DNA from 2 places in the Flavitalea sp. genome. Region 1 is predicted to be linked to the other one. Evidence: riboswitches for the same ligand, from Rfam matches in the RefSeq annotation. Region 1 holds a riboswitch; the other holds the start of a gene.
What was found. Region 1 has a riboswitch for cobalamin ahead of VK664_RS21425 (TonB-dependent receptor plug domain-containing protein). Riboswitches for the same ligand answer to the same signal wherever they lie in the genome.
Positions count from the first base shown of each region.

Region 2: another riboswitch for cobalamin. It lies ahead of VK664_RS22180 (ABC transporter substrate-binding protein); the one in region 1 lies ahead of VK664_RS21425 (TonB-dependent receptor plug domain-containing protein).

Region 1 covers NZ_DATHKG010000136.1:7,381-12,502, forward strand. The annotation lists gene VK664_RS21425 (TonB-dependent receptor plug domain-containing protein) at 1-1,553, opposite strand, end outside; cobalamin riboswitch at 1,667-1,867, opposite strand; gene VK664_RS21430 (Gfo/Idh/MocA family protein) at 2,075-3,160, opposite strand; gene VK664_RS21435 (threonine aldolase family protein) at 3,352-4,596, shown strand; gene VK664_RS21440 (DHA2 family efflux MFS transporter permease subunit) at 4,661-5,122, opposite strand, start outside.
Region 2 covers NZ_DATHKG010000141.1:5,247-10,368, forward strand. The annotation lists gene VK664_RS22165 (AraC family transcriptional regulator) at 1-415, shown strand, start outside; gene VK664_RS22170 (helix-turn-helix domain-containing protein) at 385-612, shown strand; gene VK664_RS22175 (Dph6-related ATP pyrophosphatase) at 697-1,419, opposite strand; gene VK664_RS22180 (ABC transporter substrate-binding protein) at 1,558-2,499, opposite strand; cobalamin riboswitch at 2,590-2,787, opposite strand; gene VK664_RS22185 (N-acetylglucosamine kinase) at 2,855-3,694, opposite strand; gene VK664_RS22190 (sugar MFS transporter) at 3,725-5,017, opposite strand; gene murQ (N-acetylmuramic acid 6-phosphate etherase) at 5,053-5,122, opposite strand, start outside.

The sequences.
Region 1 (5,122 bases):
GTGGTAAGATCAATACCATTGATATTCACAACGCCCAGGTTGAGCATGGTCCAAACAAACAGGTTCCTGTTCGGAACTGCGACAATTTTGTCTTTCACCCTCAGATGATAAGCATCCAGGCTTAACCCCAATTTTTTTATCGCCCCATTATAGCTTTTGGCAAAACTGACACCAAGGTTATAGTGATCAGCAAATTCCGGCTTCAGTGATCTGTTTCCAACGAGATTATAATAGAGGTCATTAAACGTTGGCATCCGGAACAACTTTTTATAAAAAGCCCTGAACATAAGCGGACCATCTTTCCGGGTCTTTACACTCAATGCAACGGCCGGAGTAAATTCATTGCGGTATAATGTCGCAGCATTATCAGTTTTATCAGCAATATAGTTATGCAACACCGAGGTATTAAGTTGCCATACACCCCTATGATAATTCAGAGAGATGTTGTTCCAGGCAGCGATTCGCTTCGGAGCATTATAATTGCCTGTATTTGCTTTCAGAGTTGTATTTGCAAAGTCTGATGAGGCAGAAATAACCAAATTATTCCCGGCTCTGTGACTGGCAACTGCACTCAGGTATATTTCCTGTTGCCTGTAATTATTCTTAAGCCCCCCCTGGTTATTCGGGTAATCGGGGTCAGAATATAATGTTTTATTGTACTGGTATTTCGCAGAAACGATTATGTTGGTACGAAATCCGGGCTTTAACTTAAACCTCGTTTGCGCATATACATCGCTGTTAGCAAGCTGTTGTACAGACCGGTCATTGAAAAAAACGATTGCACCTGGCAATCCTCTTTCGGAAAAATAAGAACCAAATTTTGTTTGCCAGTTTGAACTGTCGCTGAAGATATAAACCAGATTCGCCTCTGATTGAATAGAGCGGACAAAAGAGTTATTTCTTTCCGATTTATAGGAGAGATTGCCATTATCAACTACCACCGGATAATTACCGGTTGAATAGGTTGCTTCAATATTTCCGCTTAAAACCAGTCTGTCATTTAATGGCAGGTATAAGCCGGCAAAAGGTTGAATATGTTCAAACGAACCAGCTTTTATCCCGGTTTGCCATCCGGTTTTACCTGAACGGTTCAGGTCAAAAGTGTTTGATTCAATCGCAACTGTTGTTCCCGCAGCTGCAGCTCTCGCAGGCACCAGCGTTTCCTGTATCCCCGCCTGGTGCAATTGTAAAGACTGAATAAAAGTTGTCGAAAAACGACTAAGATCGATTTGACCGGTCTGCTGGTCCGATACCGGGATGCCGTCATAGAGAATGCCGGTATGAGCGGCACCCAGGCTTCTTACCGATATTGTTTTGAGTCCACCGGTACCGCCATAATCCTTTATCAATACCCCGGAAAAATAGCGCGCTGCATCCCCTACTGAGTATGCATTTATATTGTCCAGTTGCTTTTTATCAAATGCCTGTACCGGGGTTATCGACTTGAATAATTGCGGTTTCCCTTCAGCGCTGATCGTAACGGTCTGGAGTGTTGCGGCCGTATCTTTTTCCTGGCCTGCTACAAAAGACGGTATAAAAAATATTGTGCTCATCAAACTGATTAATGAAAACAATGCATGGTGATATGCAATCGAAAAACTTCTTTTAAACAAAATGAACATGATTAATTACTCATTATCCTCACTACTTTTTCCACGAAAGCATGTGATAGATGATTGTTATGGCAGGTCTTCTGGCTTGAAGCGCGATCTTGCGGCCTTCCCGTTTCGAATAAAGAAACAGTGGCAGTAGATGTGATCGCTGTGTTTGCTTCTTACAGCTGCGGGAACAGCTCCGGTTTTCAACCGGATTCCCTTTTAATCCTTGGAATCTGAAATTCCAGGAACCAGTAACTGGCGGCAAATATAGATTTTTAAGATGATCCTTTCTGAACTTTTTGTCCCGCCCGGCAGTATCGTCAAAATTTAGCTATGAAGAAAATAGGAATCCCTATACCTTAACGGGGTATGGTGAAACGCTGGTCGAATTCAACCCTGTACAGACAACTATTGGAATCAGCGTTTTACTTATGGAAGGTTAAGAATTATGAATATCAACTTTGAATAACCGGCACTTATTTAAGTGTTATAATCTCCCCTGTTCTTACCGACTCGTCACAGGCTACGGCAATACGAAGGCTGTTTACGCCGTCTTCTATTGAATCGGTCAGATCAAGGTCTTCACGTATCGCTTTCAGGAAAAACGCCTGTTCCCGATTACAAAGTTCCTGATGGTCCGGTTCATCCAGGAGGTTTATCCATTCATCTTTTTTAGTGAATTCCTGGCTGGCATCTATATCGGCATGATGCACCCGGATCGATTCTGTTTTTGTATGTGATTCAACATTATCTGATTTGCCCGTTCCACCGGCATTTTGAGCTATTATGGAAACTGAGCCTTTGGGACCAAAAACATCTTTTACAAAAAAAGCAGTTTCACTCACCATAGGTCCCCATCCTGCCTCATACCATCCAACTGATCCATCTTCAAACTTTAACTGAAGCTGCCCGTAGTTATAGTTGCTGGCCGGAATTTCATTTGACAACCTTGCGCCAATGGCATGAACCTTTACCGGTTTTGAACGGGTCATCTGGCACATAACATCTATATAATGTACACCGCAATCAACGATAGGACTGAGACTGTTCATAAGATTTTTGTGAACTGTCCACATGTTACCATGTGATTGCTGATTCAGGTTCATCCGCATTACCAGTGGTTTACCCATTTGTTGTGTCAGTTCTATAAACCGCATCCATGAAGGGTGGTAACGAAGTATATATCCAATGACCAGTTTTTTTCCTGATTCAGCCGCAGCCTTTGCAACGCGCTCAGCTCCCGCGATCGTGTCTGCCAAAGGTTTTTCGATAAACACATGACAACCTTTTTTAAAAGCAGATAGTGCGAAGGATTCATGGGTATCAGGATAGGTTGAAATACAAACCGCATCAGGTTTGGTAAACGACAACGCTTCTTCATAATCAGTAAAAAGCGGGTACCCACCCCCAAGCTTATCATTTAATACTTCTTTGCTTTTCCCGGTAGAAACCAGTCCGCATATTTCGAACCCATCGATGTTTGTATAAGCGATTGCATGTGAAGCACCCATGTTACCACATCCCACCACGAGAATTCTAACCGGTTTGTTATTGTTTGTCATGTAGTTTATACTATTTGTTTCCGGAACTAATTTATACTGATTGTTATTCGGAATGATTTATTCAAAATAATACGGGACGCAAATATACATCCTAAAACAGTAGTTTCCATTCATTCCTGCTTTGAGTAAATACCAAAAAAATCTTTCGCTGCTGCACGGATAAATTGTAATATGTGCTATAAAATTTTCATATGGAGGATAGAAGAAATTTTCTAAGGAAAGCAAGTCTCGCGATGATTCCGGGGATTATCCCTTTCGCCCCTGTAATGAGTAATTTAGTAATTAACAGGAACCAGGGCTTTGAAAGAGATAAGGTGCCTGGGATACAGCCTGAACAAAAATCGCAACGACGGTCCGTATACCAGCCGGAGCTATCGCCAGTCAATTTTGTTGCTGATAAAGAGCTGATGTCTGCCGGAGATTATATTTCAAGGTTGGACCTGATCAATAAACAATCAGCCATCCAGGCAGATTCATATGGAAATGGTGGATCAGTAGAAGCTTTGGAGAAAAAATTCGCAGCAATTACCGGTAAACAAAAAGCGATTTATATGCCAACGGGAACCATGGCGAATCAACTTGCCATAGCTGCCTTATGTGGAGCAAATACCAAAGTTTTTGTGCAGGAAACAAGTCATGTTTACCGTGATGAGGCAGATGCAGCACAATCGGTTCACAACAAGAGATTAATTCCGCTTGCAAAAGGTGAAGCAGCTTTTACCCTGGGAGAACTTAGGGCAGCTATCGATTATCATAATGATGGAGAAGTTTTCAAATCCGGCATTGGTGCGGTAAGCATTGAAAACCCGGTGAGGCGGGCTAATGGAGCCCAGGTTCCTTTCGATGAAATCAAAAAAATCTCTTCCTGGTGCCACGAGAATAAAATTAAACTGCATCTGGATGGGGCAAGGCTATTTCTGGCTTCGGCATATTCAAAAATTCCGGTCAGGGATTATTGTAATCAGTTTGATACTGTATATATTTCATTGTACAAATATTTCGGTGCGGCTGGAGGAGCGATTCTTTGCGGAGACGCTGAGCTGATCGGAAAGATGGAACACCAGATAAAAATTTTTGGTGGCACTATGTACCAGGCCTGGCCCCAGGCGGCGATGGCTTTACATTATTTGGATGGATTCGAAAAAAGGTTTCAATCTGCTGTTATAAAATCCAATGAATTATTTGCACAGGTAAATAATCTGGCTGAATTAAAAATTATTCCCTGGCCTAACGGCTCGAATATATATCAAATGAAATTCACGAATGACATAAGTACAAAAAAATTCAGTGATACTATGCAGGCAAAATACAGGATAACAATCTCCGGTTTTCTCATGGATGGTATAGGCCGGCTTGCAGTAAACGAGTCTATATTGCTGCGTGATAATGAAGAATTGCTAAAGGCGATTAAAGAAAGTTTGTTGGCAGCTAAATAGATAAAAAACCGGTTGTCATGCACAAAGGCAGACAACCGGTGGCGTGGTTGCAGAAGCATCACAACTAGTGCATCGCTTCGGCTATGTTTACCTTGCGTTTCCTGTTCCCTTTCACCATAAGCACAAATGGGATACAAATAAGGAACATGACGCCGAGGTAGAAAAAAGCATCCATATATGAGAGCACAGCAGCCTGCTTTGTGACCACATGATCAAGCGAAGAGTAAGCAGCTTTAAGTGCCTCGTCGAAGGTTTTACCTTTGGCCATAAACCCATGTTGAAGAGCAGTAACACGTTGCTGCACATCGGGATCATTTAAATTAAGATGCGAAACAAGGTTACTGCGATGATCCATGTTTTGTCTTGAAAGGAAAGTGGTAATTACCGCGATTCCAAAAGAACCACCCAACTGGCGCATCATGCCCGTAAAAGCAGCGCCCTGGCCAATTTGCTGACCTTTCAGTGTGCTCAATGACAGCGTTGTAATCGGAATAAAAAGCAATCCCATCCCGACTCCACGAACTAT
Region 2 (5,122 bases), on a different contig from region 1:
TTATGCCCTGGTCTTCCATCCCGATTTGATACCTGGCACATCACTGGGGCGCCATATCCAGGACTATACTTTTTTCGGTTATCAATCAAACGAATCACTTCATATTTCCGAACGCGAAAGAAAAATCATCCTGGATTGTTTTTCTAAAATTCAGTATGAACTGGAACATGCCATAGATAAGCACAGCAGGAGATTGATCGCATCCACGATCGAACTACTTTTAAATTATTGCATTCGTTTTTATGATCGCCAGTTTATTACCCGTGACCAGGTTCATAAAGGGATCTTAGAAAGATTTGAGCAATTGTTGAATGAATATTTTGCAACAGACAAACCTCAAACCATTGGTCTGCCTTCAGTAGCTACTGTGCCAACGAATTTCATTTGTCGCCTGGATATTTTGGCGACCTGGTAAAAAAGGAAACAGGAAAAACAGCACAGGACTACATACAATCGAAGGTGATTGAAATAGCCAAAGAGAGAGTATACGACCAAAGCAAATCAGTTAGCCAGATCGCCTACGAATTAGGATTTAAGTATCCTCAACATTTCACCCGTTTGTTTAAACAACGCGTTGGTCAATCGCCAAATGAGTACAGAATGCTTAATTAGCTGACCCGCTTTTGTTGTTATCAAAAACAGTAGTAAAAGGAGAGTGAATCTATTAAAAGGTATAAATTTTCTCTCATCAAGGTTTTAAGGGCTCAATAAGAGATCACAAAACCAGAAACCTTTTGTGCCGACATCCGGGACCTGGGTCGGATGATCAGACAGTTTTATTTCCAAAGCCTTATATGTTTTTTCACCGGTGACGATGCTGATGGCCTTATTAAAAAAAGGCGCCTCAAAACAAAAGGAATGGAATTCGCCATTCTCCCCGCAGGGATCTACAGTTGAGGGCAATTCTGATATAAAATCATTATCTATTATCCGACCGCACCAGGTTTCATCGAGGTAACCATCATTTATACAGCAGGTAACGGTCTTAAATCCTTTGCCAATGAAATCATCGACAATCCCAAGGGTTTCCATCTTCCAGAGCGGGAACACGCAATACATATCCAAAGCTGCCATTTTATTTTCCCGGTACTGCCTCAGATCTTCCAAAAAAATATCCCCGAAAATTACATGGTATATTTTTTCTGCTTTTGCTTTCTGCAATATAGTCTGCATCTGCTCCTCATATTCTGCATTGCTGGCTTCATAGACGTAGGCTTTCAGTATTGGTATGCCGATGCTGTCAGCCTGGGCATCGATTAATTCTTCCCTGACACCATGCATACTAAGCCTTTTGTAATGACCATTGATTGTACTGAGCAGGTACTTCACTTCATACAAACCCTCTTGCCGTATTTTGTGCAACGCATAGCTGCTGTCCTTTCCACCACTCCAGCTGAATATGGCAGGTATTTTATTCATAGAGACCTGCTTTAATTTTCACGCTCATGGCACCACCTGATATTAATAACACCATTCAATACTCCTTTTATAAATATATCATTCAATACTCCTGTTATAAATATCAACACTCAATACCCCGGTGATAATTATTCTCGTTCAAGACTCTTGTAACGAATACGAAGGATACAGCGGAGCTGATTTTTCCTGCAGATGATTTGGCATTGTAAACAATGCAGGATGAAACAAAGCAGCTAACAATTCAATGCCATCTACCAGTCCCGCGGCCGAAGGTTGAGTGAACAGATCAAAATCTGCGATGTAAACCTGTTTTGTTTTAACAGCAGCTATTTCATCCCAATTTGCCCTTTGCTCCAGCAGGTGTATTTCCTGTAGCGCCCTTTCCTGGTGAAAACCACAGGGAGCAATCACCAATACTTCGGGATTGTATTTTATAATTTTATCCCAGGGGGTAACGATGCTGTCTCCGGCGGGATTGCCCAACATATCAATACCACCAGCCATAGCCACCTGGAATGGTATCCAGTGCCCGCAATTGTAGATAGGATCGATCCATTCCATCATCATTACTCTTTTAAGCGGCATCTGGTGTTGCCGGAGTATATCAAGCAAAACCGATGTTCTTTTTTGTAACGAAGCCAAATAGGTATAGGCCGCTTCTTCATGACCCAGAGCAGTAGCGATGGTAACTGCTGTCTGGTACACATCATCAAGGTTATTCGGCGTTAGCGGTATTATGCGAGGCTGTTTGGTCAATTTAGCTACTGCTGCCGCTGTGCATTTGGTATCTATCTGGCAAACCTCGCAGGTGTCCTGTGTAAAAATAATATCGGGTGCTATCCGTTCCAGCATTGTTTCTTCGACATAGTATAAGCTTTTACCCTGCGCTTTGCTGGCAGAAAATACCTTGTCTATCTCCAGGCTGGTGTAATTTTTCCCTTCCATCACACAACGCACTACTTTCTGTTTCTCTGCCAGTGCCACAGCCGGGCACTCAAAGGTTACACCCTGCAACAAATGCTGAAGGCCCATGTCATATATCATCTGGGTAGCAGCCGGTAAAAAGGATGAGGCGATCATTGTAAATTTTTTTGTGACTGCTCCCGGTTATAAAAAAGATTGAAAATATAAATGCCTCACGGCTTCTACATCTGCTGCCTTTCACCCTGAATGATTGTTTCTGGTGCGGCAGGTCTTCTGACTTACTCCATTGTTCATTGCCTTCCCATAGCGCCTTGGCGCCAAAGTGGCTTGAAGATTGAACAACATATGAAGGAGCTTACAGCTACGGGGATAGTCCCGGAATTACACCGGATTCCCTTTTAATCCCATGCTTTGAAGCAGGAAACCGTTCCGCAGCAAATGTAGCTTTTAAGAACAATCAGACAAATTGATTTTTTATTAGCCCTTAAGTATTGGGTCGATGTTACCTGTTCTACGTTCGATGAAATTTAACAAGATCAACCATCGGATACCTGGTAATGCGACCGAAAGTTAAATCATGCTCTTCGCATAAGCCAGCTACTATATCTCTGTAGTTCCATGCGATTCCGCCGGTAAAATAAAGAGGTGCCTCACACTGCCGGACGCAATCAAGAATATGACGAACAAAAAAATCATTCAGCCCATTTTTCAGGATTTTTTCAATGAATTCATGACCCCGATTCTTTGCAAGAAAATAGGAAAACGAAGCAAGGTATCTGTTTGGTAAAGAGCTTTTATATACCCCTTCAAGAATCCTTGCATAGTTGTTATCATTGTCCTGTTCAAAACTGTTTTTAAGCTCCTCAGGAAATTCGTTGTAGAGATAATGTTGCAATAATATCTTCCCAAGATAGGCCCCGCTTCCCTCATCGCCCAAAACATAACCCAACCCCGGCTTATTCCATGTAATATCCTTACCATCATAAAAACAGGAGTTAGAGCCTGTGCCCATTATGGATACTATTCCTTTATCGTTTCCGCAAAGCGCCCGGGAAGCAGCCATCAGGTCATGTGTTATAGAAATTACCGCTTCCGGAAATATCGCCTTTAAAGCAATATCAACTACTTCGATATTGGCTTTGGAATTACAACCGGTTCCGTAATAATAAATCCTTGTAATCCTGGCTTGTTCGGGAAGCTTGACAAGAAGTTCAAGCTTTAAAATTTCACATATGTCAAAGCTTGTTTGAAAATAAGGACTTATTCCCTGAGTATTGACATATATATCATTGCCATCGTTTACCAGGCACCAATGCGCTTTGGTAGATCCACTGTCCGTGATCAATATCATTTCTATTATTTTATTTGAAGTCTTATTCAGCTATTCCGAATAAAGCGAAACGTTGAGCTTGTTACGCTTTCGGGTTTGTAATATGGATCTGATACAATAACAGATACTAAAAAAGTAACAGGGTAATAGCACCCAATACGCAGTTTGATTGTCAGAAATTTCCGCCATCCATCCATATAGCAATGGCATGATTGCTCCGCCTGCGATACCCATAATCAATATTGATGAACCCCTGTTAAGACTTCTACCCTTCAGGCCCTGCAACGCCGTCGGCCATATAGCGGGCCACATCAATGCATTCACTGCCCCGAGAAGGGCCACGAAAAAAACAGATGATCTTCCCGGAATGATTATAATTAAAATTGTTACTGCAATTCCAGCTATGGAACAATACAAATAAGCTCTTTCCTGAGTGATGAATTTTGGTATGACTATTACTCCGAGTATATATCCAGCCATCATCGCCGCAAGGGTATATGAAGTGAGACCTTTTGAAAAATCAAAGCTTAATTCATGATAAAGGCCATAATTACCTATTGTATCTCCGGCGATCACCTCCACTCCTACGGCACAGAAAATTGCTATAAAGCCCATCACAAGATTCATTGAAGATCCGGGAGCTTTCTTAATATCTGATAGACGGCCATTACCGGTTTCAGATTCCGGATTGATCTCGGGAAGATGTGCATATTTAAGCGCATAAGCTACCAGGATCAACAGCAGGGCTATAAGGCAATAAGGTAAGATCACAGCTCTGGCCAGAATATCCAGTTTTATGGTTTTTTCAGCAGCACTCAATACAGCCAGTTCTTTCATAAACTCATCAGCGTCTTTAAATATGATAGCTCCCAGAAGAAGTGGAGCCAGCATACCGGCAGTTTTATTGAAAATGCCCATCATGCTGATACGTTGAGCTGCACTGTTCACCGGACCAAGAATAGTGATGTAGGGATTCAACGCTGTTTGAAGCAAGGTAAGACCTATACCCACCACGAACAGGCCAACCAGGAAGATGGCATATGTGCGGGTTAAAGCTGCAGGTATGAACAGGAGACAACCAAATGCCATAACGATCAAACCCAACCGCATCGCCGTGATCATTCCCGTTTTATTTATCAATCGCCCTGAGGGAAAGGCCATGATGGTGTAGGAGATATAAAAAGCAAACGTCACCAGGTAAGTCATCCACTCTTCAAGTTCGCAGGCTATTCTAAGGTAAGGGATCAACGCACCATTCACCCAGGTGATAAAGCCGAATATGAAGAAAAAAAATCCAATGATGATAATTTGTCTCTTATAATTATGAACTCCCTGAATATCCATTGATAGTTGATATGGTACCTGGTTATTATTTCTGTTTATTTAGTCTTATGGTCTTCCTGCAAATGCTTAAGAGCAGAAGGAATGTTACCGTATTTCAATAATATG